3 regions of the Lipingzhangella rawalii genome follow, and region 1 is predicted to be linked to each of the others. Evidence: predicted binding sites of a transcription regulator. Region 1 holds the regulator's gene; each other region holds the start of a gene.

What was found. Region 1 encodes LexA, which represses DNA repair genes until DNA is damaged. Its sites were predicted from a motif close to TCGAACANNTGTTCGA; they were not measured.
Region 2: RIF23_RS01960 (Rv2578c family radical SAM protein) is a predicted target of LexA. The motif match lies at 2,107-2,122, and genes of this name have one in related genera.
Region 3: RIF23_RS02645 (DNA polymerase III subunit alpha) is a predicted target of LexA. The motif match lies at 3,086-3,101, and genes of this name have one in related genera.

The regions. Positions count from the first base shown of each region.
Region 1 covers NZ_JAVLVT010000005.1:488,094-492,240, forward strand. The annotation lists gene RIF23_RS13190 (hypothetical protein) at 1-170, shown strand, start outside; gene lexA (transcriptional repressor LexA) at 943-1,638, opposite strand; gene nrdR (transcriptional regulator NrdR) at 2,128-2,577, shown strand; gene RIF23_RS13205 (vitamin B12-dependent ribonucleotide reductase) at 2,641-4,147, shown strand, end outside.
Region 2 covers NZ_JAVLVT010000001.1:437,882-442,028, reverse strand. The annotation lists gene RIF23_RS01965 (uracil-DNA glycosylase) at 270-1,004, shown strand; gene RIF23_RS01960 (Rv2578c family radical SAM protein) at 1,022-2,065, opposite strand; gene RIF23_RS01955 (LysE family transporter) at 2,839-3,465, opposite strand; gene RIF23_RS01950 (quinone oxidoreductase family protein) at 3,512-4,147, opposite strand, start outside.
Region 3 covers NZ_JAVLVT010000001.1:588,076-592,222, reverse strand. The annotation lists gene RIF23_RS02645 (DNA polymerase III subunit alpha) at 1-2,953, opposite strand, end outside; gene RIF23_RS02640 (dicarboxylate/amino acid:cation symporter) at 3,476-4,147, opposite strand, start outside.

The DNA of each region.
Region 1 (4,147 bases):
TCGGGTGTGCCGGAATGGTGACGGGCAACGTGCTGGTCGTGGGCTGCTACGACCAGCAGGCAGATGGCGACAGTTGGGGCAGTCTGGACCCACCGGAAGCTGTGCAGGCCGCTGAGGAGGCGGTCCGCGGCCTCTGGGGGAGTTTGCGGGCCGAAGGACAGTCTGGCTAGGCCATGCCCGGGGACGGCTGGAATGTCCCCGGGGCCGTGGCACTCGAACCACCGCCCCGTTGGCTGCCGGTGTAGGGGCGTGCGCGCGAGGCTGGCCGGCGTGGACCGGCACCCTGTGGGACACGAGGACCACCCGGGCCACACTCCCCCGAGGGCAGGGATCGTGGTCACGGGCATTGCCAATCCGCCGGCGGCCACCACGGGGAGCGTACGCACGGACACCACAATCCCCCCGGACTGGGGGCCCGGTGCCGAGCACCACCCTGACCCACCGACGGCAGACACCCGCCACCAAGGGGCCGGCGCAGCGGCCAGTCGTCCCCGACCACACAGTGGGCGAGAGACCAACCCGGCCAGTGGGTGTCAGCGTGGCGTTGGTGTGCGCAGCCTACGGTATGGACGTCCTTCCGGGCGGTGGGACATCGAACATCCACACCGATTCCGGAGGCCCTCGTGCTACACGCCGGCCGGGTCCCCGTCACCAACCGCGGTGGTCAGTACACCCAGCGTCCCCGAGCGCCCCGTGACTCTGGGCCGGCGCCACACACGTTCGGGCACCTTCGCACTGCGGGGGAGACCACGGTGATCGGAGGGGATCGACGAGCCCGCACACCCGGGCCCATGGGGGACGTGGGTGCGCAGCGCTCGGAGGTGGATTGGGGGAGGGGTGCCGGCCCCCACGCAGGCCCTGCGGCCGTGTCCGATCGGTGGTTCGAGTCGGGCCGGAGGGAGCCTTGGCGGCCCCCAGCGGTCGCACAGCCAGCGGGGCTCGTCACACGCGGCGCAGTACCGCAACCACCTTCCCCAGGATGGTGGCGTTGTCTCCACGCAGGGGCTCGTAGTTGTCGTTCCTCGGTAGCAGCCACACGCTGTGGTCGTCGTCGCGCCGGAACACCTTCACTGTGGCTTCGTCGTCGAGAAGGGCCGCCACGATGTCGCCGTTGCTGGCTTCGGGTTGCTGGCGAACCACGACCATGTCCCCGTCCGTGATGGCCGCGTCCACCATGGAGTCCCCGACCACGGTGAGTGTAAACAACTGTCCCTCACCCACCAGTTGTCGCGGCAGCGTCAGCACATCCTCGATCGACTCCTCGGCGAGGATCGGCCCTCCAGCGGCGATCCGCCCTACCAGTGGCACCTCGGCAGCGCCACTGCGGGCCCGTCGGGTGGTGGACGTCGTATCCGTGCCGGTTGCGCCTCGTCCCGTGGGGCGGATCTCGACCGCCCGTGGACGGTTCTGGTCCCGGTGCAGGTACCCCTTGCCCTGAAGCACCTTGAGCTGGTGCGCGACACTGGAGGGGCTGGCGAGCCCCACCGCGTCGCCGATCTCCCGGATCGACGGGGGGTAGCCACGCGCCTGCAAGTACCGGGTGATGAAGTTGAGTACGCTTCGTTGACGCGCCGTGAGCCGCGTGGTCGAGCCGACGTGACCGGCGGCGTCACTACCGCTGGGGCCGGTGGCCGCCACGGCCTCGCTCGCCTTGTTCGTGTCCGGCACGTCTGGCCTCCTCGGGAGTCGAACTGGTGCGGCCCCGGGGTCGGGGTACGGGTGCCACCGCGGCCCACAACGCTGCCGGGTCGCCGCCCAGCCTCAATTTATCTCCTGTCCTGTGTGACATCAAACAAACGTTCGAGGTGGCCGTGCGGCACAGGGGTGCGGCGGGCGGCGTGGGTCGTTGCTGGTTCGGCTCGACGCGCCCGCGGTATGGGGGTGTCGAAGCCTGGTGCTCGCGGTACGCGAGGGTGCTCGGTGTGTCGGGGTGGCCTCGTGCCGCAACTTGCGATTCGGTGCGGTCAGTCGTAGGTTGGATCCCACGGGTCGGCACAACATATTGTGTTTGTCGATATTCACACGTCCATAATTTGTGTCGAGACGCGTGCGGATGTTAGGCGGTCGTCCACTGTGGCGGCGCCGTTGCGGATCGGGCCCAGATGAGGCGGAACGGGGGAACGGACGATGCACTGCCCGTTCTGTCGCCATCCGGACACGCGGGTGATTGACAGTCGTTCCACCGAGGACGGTGCGGCCATCCGACGGCGACGAAACTGCCCGGACTGTGAACGGCGGTTCACCACGCAGGAGAGCGTGTTGCTGATGGTGACCAAGCGCTCCGGTGTCACCGAGCCGTTCTCCCGGACGAAGATCATCGCGGGGGTTCGTCGGGCGTGCCAGGGTCGTCCGGTCTCCGAGGACGCCCTGGCCGTGCTGGGGCAGCAGGTGGAGGACGAGATCCGCGCACGTGGAAGTGCCGAGGTGCCCTCACACGAGGTCGGTCTGGCCATTCTCGGCCCGTTGCGGGAGCTGGACGAGGTGGCCTATCTGCGGTTCGCCTCGGTGTATCAGGGCTTCGACTCGTTGGCGGACTTCGAGACCGCGATCGCCGATCTGCGCGGGCGGTCGTCTTGAGGGCCTGGCGGGACGTGTGGGCCGGTGTGCGTTGGGAATTGTGCGAGTAGCAGGGGGAGCGAGATGACGGAGACCGTGAGCGGGTCAGGGGCACGCAAAGGCAAGTCCGCACAGCGCACGAAGGGCTTGCGGATCCAGCGTGTCTTCACCACGCCCGGCGTGCATCCCTACGAGGAGGTCACATGGGAGCGCCGGGACGTCGTCATGACCAACTGGCGCGACGGCACGGTCAATTTCGAACAGCGTGGTGTGGAGTTCCCCGCCGACTGGTCCATGAACGCCACCCAGATCGTGGCCAGCAAGTACTTTCGTGGTGCGCTCGGAACCCCGCAGCGGGAGTGGAGCCTCAAACAACTCGTGGACCGGGTGGCCGGGAAGTACACCGAGACCGGACGGGAACAGGGCTACTTCGCCAGTGACGAGGACGCGGAGGTTTTCGATCACGAGCTGAAGTACGCGCTGGTGCATCAGCTGTTCAGCTTCAACTCCCCGGTCTGGTTCAACGTCGGTACCGAGTCCAGCCAACAGGTCTCGGCGTGCTTCATCCTGTCGGTCGACGACACCATGGAGTCGATCCTCGACTGGTACAAGGAGGAGGGGATCATCTTCAAGGGGGGCTCCGGCGCCGGGGTCAACCTCTCCCGAATCCGCTCCAGCGCCGAACTCCTGTCCTCGGGGGGAACTGCCAGCGGCCCCGTCTCGTTCATGCGGGGCGCGGACGCCTCCGCCGGAACCATCAAGTCCGGCGGGGCCACCCGGCGAGCCGCCAAGATGGTGGTGCTGGATGTCGATCACCCCGACATCGAGGAGTTCATCGAGACCAAGGCGCGCGAAGAGCACAAGATCCGTGCCCTGCGCGACGCCGGGTTCGACGTGGATCTGGGCGGCGCGGACATGTTCAGCGTGCAGTACCAGAACGCCAACAACTCGGTTCGGGTGTCGGACTCCTTCATGCGCGCGGTGGAGTCGGGATCGGAGTTCGGACTGACCTCGCGCACCACCGGCGAGGTGGTCGCCACCGTCGACGCCCGAAAGCTGTTCCACTCGATGGCGCGGGCCGCCTGGGAGAGCGCCGATCCGGGGATCCAGTACGACAGCACCATCAACGACTGGCACACCACCCCGGAAAGTGGGCGGATCAGCGCGAGCAATCCGTGTAGCGAGTACGTTCACCTGGACAACTCCTCGTGCAACCTGGCCTCGATCAACCTGCTGCGGTTCCTGACCGAGGACGACACCTTCGATGTCGAGCGGTTCGTCAAGTTGACCGAGCTGGTTATCACCGCGATGGACATCTCCATCTCCTTCGCCGACTTCCCCACCGAGAAGATCGGGGAGACCACCCGGGCCTTCCGCCAGCTCGGCATCGGCTACGCGAACCTCGGGGCGCTTCTCATGGCCACCGGGCATGCCTACGACTCCGACGGCGGCCGGGCCGTCGCGGCCTCCATCACCTCGCTGATGACGGCCGTGTCCTACCGGCGCTCGGCCGAGCTCGCCGGCGCGGTGGGTCCCTATGACGGCTACGCCAAGAACGCGGAGTCCCATAAGCGGGTGATGCGCAAGCACA
Region 2 (4,147 bases), on a different contig from region 1:
GCTTTCGTCGTGTGCCGCGGTGGGGTTCGGGGTCAGGCGGCAACGGGCAGGCCCTGGCACCGCCGGTCGATCATGCCCTCGTCCAGCAGGGCCCCGCTGCGACTGGAACAGAGTAGGCGACTGCGCTCCACCGGAGCGACGCAACCCAGTACAAACCAGTAACGCTTCCGGTAGGCGACTCACAGCCACGGCGGCGCACAGCACCGCGGTGATGTCGCTCCCACGAGGCGGCACGACAGCCGACCCGCCACAGCGCCGATACTGGAAGTATGTCGCTGCCCATAGCTGCCGCGCCTGAGGCCGCCACGCTGGCCGCCCTGGACGATCGCATCTGCGAGTGCCGGGCCTGCCCGCGGCTGGTGGACTGGCGCGAGGAGGTGGCGCGCACCAAACGCGCCGCGTTCGCCGAACAGACCTACTGGGGCCGCGCCGTGCCCGGCTTCGGACCCGCCGACGCACGCATCGCCATCGTTGGCCTGGCACCGGCCGCGCACGGGGCCAACCGCACCGGGCGCATGTTCACCGGGGACCGCTCCGGTGACGTGCTCTACCAGGCGCTGTACGACGTGGGACTCGCCACCCAGGCCACGGCAACCTGGGCGGGTGACGGTCTGAAGTTGCACGCCACCCGCGTCACCGCACCGGTGCACTGCGCTCCCCCAGCCAACCGCCCCACCCCAACCGAGCGGGACACCTGCCGCCCGTGGCTGGTGCGCGAGCTCCAGCTGCTCACCCCCACGTTGCGGGCGATCGTGGTGCTAGGCGGCTACGGATGGCAGGCCCTGTTGCCCGCCCTTGACCAGGCCGGCTGGCAGCTTCCCCGGCCCCGCCCGCGGTTCGCACACGGCACCCGCGTTGCACTTCCATCTCGCGACGTCGCTACTCCCCTCGTGCTGCACGGCTGTTACCACGTCAGCCAGCGCAACACCCAGACCGGGACGCTTACCCCGGCGATGCTGCGCACGGTGCTGGCCGAGGCCAAGGCCAGCGCGGAGCTGGCCTGAACGCACACCCGGCGGGCTCACAAGAGGCTCAGCTGTGTGGGCCTAGCCGCAGCCGGGGCGGTCGCAGCTTCCTCGGTGCCCACTCTGCGATGCGCGTCGGCGGTGCGCCGGGTGACCCCGTAGCGTTCGGCGAGCTCGCGTACCTGCTCGGTGATCCGGCGCTGGTAGCTCTTCGGGGCGTAGGCCCCACCCCGGTACAGCTCCTCGTAGCGACCCACCAGGTCCGGATGGTGCTGGCGTAGCCAGGTGAAGTACCATTCCCGAGCCCCGGGCCGCAGGTGCAGCACGATCGGGGTGATGCTTCGCGCCCCGGCCGCGGCGAGCTGGGCCACGGTGGCCTCCAGCTGCCGGGGTGAGTCGCTGAGGAACGGCAGGATCGGCGCCATCAGTACCGCGCAGCCCAGCCCGGCCTGCTCCAGCCGGGAGCAGATTCGCAGGCGCGCCGGTGGGCTGGCGGCCCCCGGTTCGAAGGACCGCGCGAGATCACGGTCCACGAACGGCACCGAGACCGCCAGGCTTACCTCAACATGTTGCGCGGCATCCCCGAGTAGTTCCAGGTCCCGCAGCAGCAGCGGGCCGCGGGTGAGGATCGAGAAGGGGTGACGCTCGTCGCGTAGCGCGGCGATGATTCCGGGCATGAGCCGGTAGCGGCCCTCAGCGCGTTGGTAACAGTCCACGTTGGTGCCCATGGCGATCGCCGCGCCTGCGCGGTCGCGCCGCCACTGGGGCCGCGCGAGCTCGCGACGCACCAGGTCGGGGGCATTGACCTTCACTACGACCTGGGAGTTGAAGTCCTGCCCGGAATCCAGGTTGAGGTAGGTGTGGGTGTTGCGGGCGAAGCAGCCCACACAGCCGTGGCTACAGCCCCGGTAGGGGTTGATCGTGTATCGGAACGGCACACGGGAGGCCCCGGGAACCTCGTTGATGAGGGATCGGGCCTGCACCTCGTGGAAGGTGATCCCACGAAAACCGGGGGTGTCGAAGGTCCGAGTGACCGCACCCCGTTCGATCAACACGGGCTGGTTCGTTCCATCGTCCAGCCGCAGGTTCTGCCAGCGCATGCGTGCCCCCTACCGCGCGGGTTCGCCAACACCACCCACTGTAGAACATATGTTCGACCACCCGGGAGGCTGCAACGGTGTCCGTCACGTCGTTGCTCTCATGCACCGCGCTGCGTGGATGTGGCCAGCGCAAACAGAGAGACATGGCTGGCCCCGTAGGTAGCGCAAGGTAAGAGTTTGGCCGGAACTGGATCGCCCAGGATCAGGTTGATGCCGGGCAGCGTTGGGGGGTGACCCGCGAGGACAAGGCGGAACTGGACCGGCATCGGCGACCACGTCGCATTCGCGGCCAAGCCCCACCTGAGCGTACGGATGATCGCCCGTGCCCTCGACGCGGGCCGTGGAGTGGACTGGGTGAGTGAGTCGCGACGAGGTATAAGGAACCAGCCCCCACCTGCGCCAAGAACTCGAAGAACGCGGTATCGATTACGTGCTGGCCGTTTCCTGCGACCACCGCTTCAGCACGCCCGCCGGTTGGCTACGCACCGATGAGGAGGCCCGCCGCGTCCCCCACCGGGCATGGCAGATGCTCTCGACGGGGGCTGGCGCGAAAGGGCAGCGCTACTACGACTGAGCCCTGGACGAGATCGACTTCACCGTCATGGACCTGGCCGCCTGAGGAAGCCCGAGGATGAGGAAGGAGCGTGGCGATGGCTTAGCGCTTCACCGGTCCGGCAGCTCAAGCGTTGGTGTGTGAGTGGGCGGACCGAACAGCGCATCCCCGGCCAGACGACAGGTGGGGCGCGCCTGTTCTTGTCAGCTAAGGCGCGATGTCATGAAGCCAGGACCCGCCAAGCCAGGACGACGGCGAACAGCGAAAGCCCGATCGCCGCCGCCATGTCCACCCCGCGATGAAAGCGGGGGCCAGTAAAGCGTCCCAACACGGACGCGGCCAGGGACAGCAGCGCGAACCAGGTGAAGGTCCCCGCGCCCACACCCACCAGCATGGTCCATGGGGTGAGGGAACCCATGTCGGATGTGGCCGAGGAGAGGGCGGCGAAGACCGCCGCCCAGGCCAGGATCGTCAGCGGATTGCTCGCCGTCGCGGCCAGCCCCACCACAAACGCTGCCCGGGGCGAGGTGAGTTCGCGATTGTCCTGCTGCTCCGTCGGAGGGGATAGGGCACTACGCAGGGCACGCAACGCCAGCACTACCAGGACCAACACACCGAGCATCCCGACCGCCGTTCCCAGGGCTTCCCAGGTGGTGAGCAAGGCGGCCACTCCTGCGATGCCCAGGAGGGCGTATCCGACGTCGACCAGCGCCGCCCCCGCACCGATGGCCAACCCCAGCGCGACACCTCCGCGCAGAACGCTGCGCAGGCACAGCAGCCAGATCGGGCCGACCTGGGCGGCGACCACGAATCCGAAGCCGAAGCCAGTGACCAAGGTGGTCGTCACGATTCCGATCCCTTTCCAAGGGAGGAGAACAGGTGGACGTCGATGCTCAGGTGAGGCTTACATCGACGATGGTCTTACCGATAGCAGACCGTCGACGCTCGGGCTCCAACACTGCGGGAAGCGCGCTCAGGGATACCCGGTCTCTCACCGGGATTCGCATGTTCCCCTCTACTAGTGCGCGCAAGGCGTCGCCGATACCGGAGCGGACCTCATCATGTCCTTCCATGACGCCCCCGTAGCCCAACGCCCGGATGTTCCTGCGGTAGAAGGATCGCACATCGAGCTCGGTCTGCGCTGAGGATGAGGCTCCGTAGATGACGAGGGTGCCGTAGGGGGCCAAGAGTTGGGTCGCGGCCGCGGTGTAGCTTCCGCCGAGCGGGTCGAGCACCACGGTCACTCCCAGCCCCATCACGGCCCTGATCAGCTCTTCCGGTGAGCGGGCGATCACGGTCTCGGCGCCTATCTCGGCCACTGCTTCGGCCTTGTTCGGGTCACCGGTCTGGCCCCAGACCGTCGCTCCTGAGCTCAGGGCGAGCGACGTCGCGGCCGTGCCCACTCCCCCCGTCGCCCCCAGAACCAGGACGCGGTCTTCGGGTGTGACTCCGGCGAGTTCGTACACTACGCGGATCGCGGTTCGGCCGCACACGGCCGCGCAGGCCGCCTGGGCCGGATCGACGCCTTC
Region 3 (4,147 bases), on a different contig from region 1:
GACGGCATGTTTCCAGGTCGCGAGCCGAAACCGCGCCGTGGTGGGCGTACAGGTGTGCGCACAGTTCGGTGTACTCCCGCATGATGTGGGACTCGACCTCGTAACCGAGTTCCGCGAGTTCCACCCGCCTGAGCTCCGAGCTGGTAGGGCGGGGGAATTCCCCTGCTGGTGGGGAGTCGAGCATCGTGAGGGGGACCTGCCCGCCACTGCGCCGTGGCCCGCCGCGCCGGCCACGGTTCGCTCCCAACCAGGACAGCAGGTCTCGGCGGTTGGGGGCCGATGGATGGTCGCCCACGCCGTGTACCGCGTCAAACCCGCCCAGTAGCACGAGACGTTCGGTCACGTCGTGTGCGATGTGGGCGCGTTCGGTGAAGTCGGCGAGCGAGGTGTAGGGACGCCCCGCGATGACCGCCTGCACCTCGGGGTCACTGATTCCCTGCACGTCGCCGAGGGGAACCCGCAGCCCCAGCCGCCGCTGAGACGCATCTGTCGGGTCTGTTGTGGGTTCCACCCGCCAGGCTCGGTCCGAGTGGTTGACGTCCACGCCCAGCAGGGGTACCCCGAACTGGCGTGCGTCCTGCACCAGGGCGCGTTTGGGATACATCCCCGGGTCGTGGGTCAGCACTCCGGCGTAGAACGCCGCGGGATGGTGTCGTTTCAGCCAGGCGGACTGGTAGGTGGGCACTGCGAACGCGGCGGCGTGCGCCTTGCAGAAACCAAAGGCCCCGAAGGACTCCAGTAGGGACCATACTTGGTCGATCGTGGCGGGATCGTGGCCGCATTCGGCGGCCATGGTGGTGACCTGGCGACGTACCTGCTCCCGGCCGTCCGGGGTGTCCATCCGACGTCGCATGGCCTCGGCCGTGTCGAGACCACATCCGGTCATGGTATGGAGTACCGCCAGGACCTGTTCGTGGAACACGATGACCCCACCGGTCTCGGCCAGTACCTCGGCCAGGACGCGGGTGGGGGCGAGCGGCGGACGCTCATTGTCGCGCACGGCCAGGAACGGGGTGATCATGTCACTGTTGACTGGTCCGGGCCGGAACAGGGAGATGTCCACGACGAGGTCGTCCATGCTGGCGGGGCGGAGTCGGCTTACCAGTTCACGCTGTCCCGGCGACTCGATCTGGAAACATCCCAGGGTCCGCGCGGAACGGATCAGCGCGTAGGTGGCCGGATCCTGGCCGGGACGTGTGTCGAGGTCGATGCGGTGGCCGGTGGTGCGTTCCACCTCGGCCACCGCGTGTGCCATCGCCGACTGCATCCGTACGCCCAGCACGTCGAGTTTGATCAGCCCCATGGCCTCCACGTCGGTCTTGTCCAGCTGGACCATGGGATAGCCCGACTGGCTGGGTTGGGTAGGGGCGCGGTCGGGAAGCTGGGCGTCGGAGACCACGATTCCACACGGGTGCATGGCCTGGTGGCGGGGGAGACCGTCCAGGCGTTCGGCCAGTCGGAACAGCTCCGCCATCGGGTAGCGGTCCAGCGCGGCCGACCGCAGTTCGGGCAGGTCCTCGACCGCGGAGCTGATCTGGCGGGCACGGATGTGGGGGAAGGATCGGGCCAGGGCGTCGATGTCGTGCGGGGGGATTCCCAGGGCCCGGCCCACGTCTCGCAGTGCTCCGCGGGCGCGGTAGGTTTCCGGCATCGACACACACGCGACACGCTGGTAGGTGCCCTGGTCGTCGGGTGCACCGTAGGCGTCGAACACCACCTGGTAGGCCTCCAGCCGCCGGGCGGACTCCACGTCCAGGTCGATGTCGGGAAGGCCGGTGCGGTTGGTGGTCAGGAAACGTTCCATCAGTAGTCCCCGCTCCAGCGGGTTGATTTCGGAGATTCCGAGGAGGTAGTTCACCAGGCTGCCCGCCCCCGAGCCGCGGATCGCGGTTCGGATTCCCCGGTCCCGGATGCGCCTGGTGATGTCGGCGATCACGGGAAAGTAGGCGCACACGCCCTGGTGCTCGATGACGGACAGTTCCTGGGCCAGACGGTGGTGTGCCTGGTCGTTGTGTTCCAGACCGCGTCGGGTGAGCCCCTCGGTGCACTCCTGCCACAGGCGCAGGCCGGCGTCGGCGATGTCGGGAAGGTGGGGGTGCCCGAGCCCCAGGTCCGCGGCCGGATCCAGAACACAGGACTCGGCGAGGGCTCGGGTGTGGGCCAGCAGACGCGCCACGGCGTCCCGGTCCGGGCCGCAGATGCGTTCGGCGAGGGCCGCCATCTCGTCGGTGCTCTTGAGGTAGGCCTGTCCGGTGTCGGCGGGGCTGCCGGCGGAACGGGGGGTGACTCCGGTTCCCCCGGGCAGCCAACGACGGACCTCGTCAAGGAGGTGAGCGACCTCGACGTCGTCGGGGTGCGGATAGCGCACCGCGTTACTGAGTACGGCCAGGGTGCGGGTTTCGGTGGCCAGGTGCAGCATGGCCCGGGCGTTTCGCCGCTGGTCGGGTCCGTAGTGGTCCACCAGCTCCACGGCCAGCGTTTCCGCCTCGGGATACAGGGACCGCCAGTGCAGGAGCCGCCTTCGGGCCCGGTTCGGTTGTCCGCGGGCCACGGCACGTCCCACATCCGAGTCCGGGCCGAGTAACAGGATCAGTCCGTCGGCGGCGAGCCCGGCGGCGGGGATCGCGGGAGTGCCCGGGGTGTCGCCGGTGGCATGGGCCGCGGTCACGACGCGGCACAGACTCGCCCAGCCCCGCCGGCCGCGCGCCAGCAGGGTGACGCGTCCCCCGTCCGGGGCCGCAACGGCCAGGTTCACCCCCAGGACTGGTCGGAGTCCACGCTGCACGCAGGCGCGGGCGTGGGCGACCGCGCCGTGCACCCCGTCCCGGTCGGTCAACGCGAGCGTGTCCATCCCCAGTTCCGCGGCCCGGTCAGCGAGGACGTGCGGATGAGAGGTTCCGTGGCGCATGGAGGAGGCAGAGACCACGTTGAGGTGGGCAAACCCTGTACTCATCCGTGGGCCACCGGACGGTGCGTCGAAAACGGGACAGACGTGTGGTGCACGGGCCTCCTCCTCGTTGGTGGGGTCAGGCCACGGCTGGGGTGGCCAGGTGGCGACTCCAGCCGGGGGAAGGCAGGCCCAAAATCGAACTAGAGTTCGACTGTAATTAGCTACAGCGTACCTGATATCGCGGTGAGCTGCGAAGACACCATCCCTCGTGGCGGTGCCTGCCTGCGACCGAAACCCGATGGTGGGGAGGGGCTGCTGGTGCGACCCGGGCTAGGCAGTGTCTTTCGGGGGTGGGAACGAGGCTGGGCCTGGCCTGGCGACGTCTACCCCGCGTCCACTCTGTTGGCCGTCGTGCCGGGAAGTGTGTCCCCCCGGGTAGCGGGGGATGCGCCCCACGGCCACCGCAGCCCCCATGCCCCCGCACGACGGCCGGCGGGGCGTGGACGCGTCCCTCCAGCCGCTCCGCCGGCTCTCATACACGCCCGGGGCGCTGCCCCACCCCGCGGACTCGCCAAACAACACGCCTTAGTCGGATCGGTCCGCAGCTGTGCCCGTGCCGTCGCTTCCGCTCCCATCGGTGCCTGCGGCCGCATCGGTGCTCTCCGCCGGCGCGGATCCGGGATCGGCCAGCATTCCGGGTTCGGTGCCCGCGATGATTCGGGTGGCGACCAGGTCTCCGGTGACGTTGCACATGGTGCGCGCCATATCCAGGATCGCGTCGATTCCGGCGACAAGGGCCACTGGGGCGAACGGGAGGCCGGCCTGGGTCACGGTCAGCGACAGCATGATGAGTCCGGCCCCCGGAACCCCCGCGGTTCCGATTGAGGCCAGGACCCCGACGATCACCACCGTGGCGAGTTCAATCAGGCTCAGCTGCACCCCGGCGACGTTGGCCACGAATACGGTGGCGGCTCCGACGTAGATCGCCGTGCCGTCCATGTTGACTGTGGCGCCGAAGGGCAGGGTGAATCCGTAGACCCCCTTGCGGATACCGAGTCGCTCCGCGGCCCGAATCGTCACCGGCAGTGTGCCTCCGCTGGAGCGGGTCACGAATCCGGTCAGCATCGGGTCCTTGGCGGCGAGGAAGAACGGGCCGATGGCGGCACGGAAGATCGTGAGCAGCCCGACGTAGACCAGGATCTGGAGGGCGATCCCGCCGTAGGTCGCCACGGTCAGCTCCAGCAGTGGCCGCAGCGC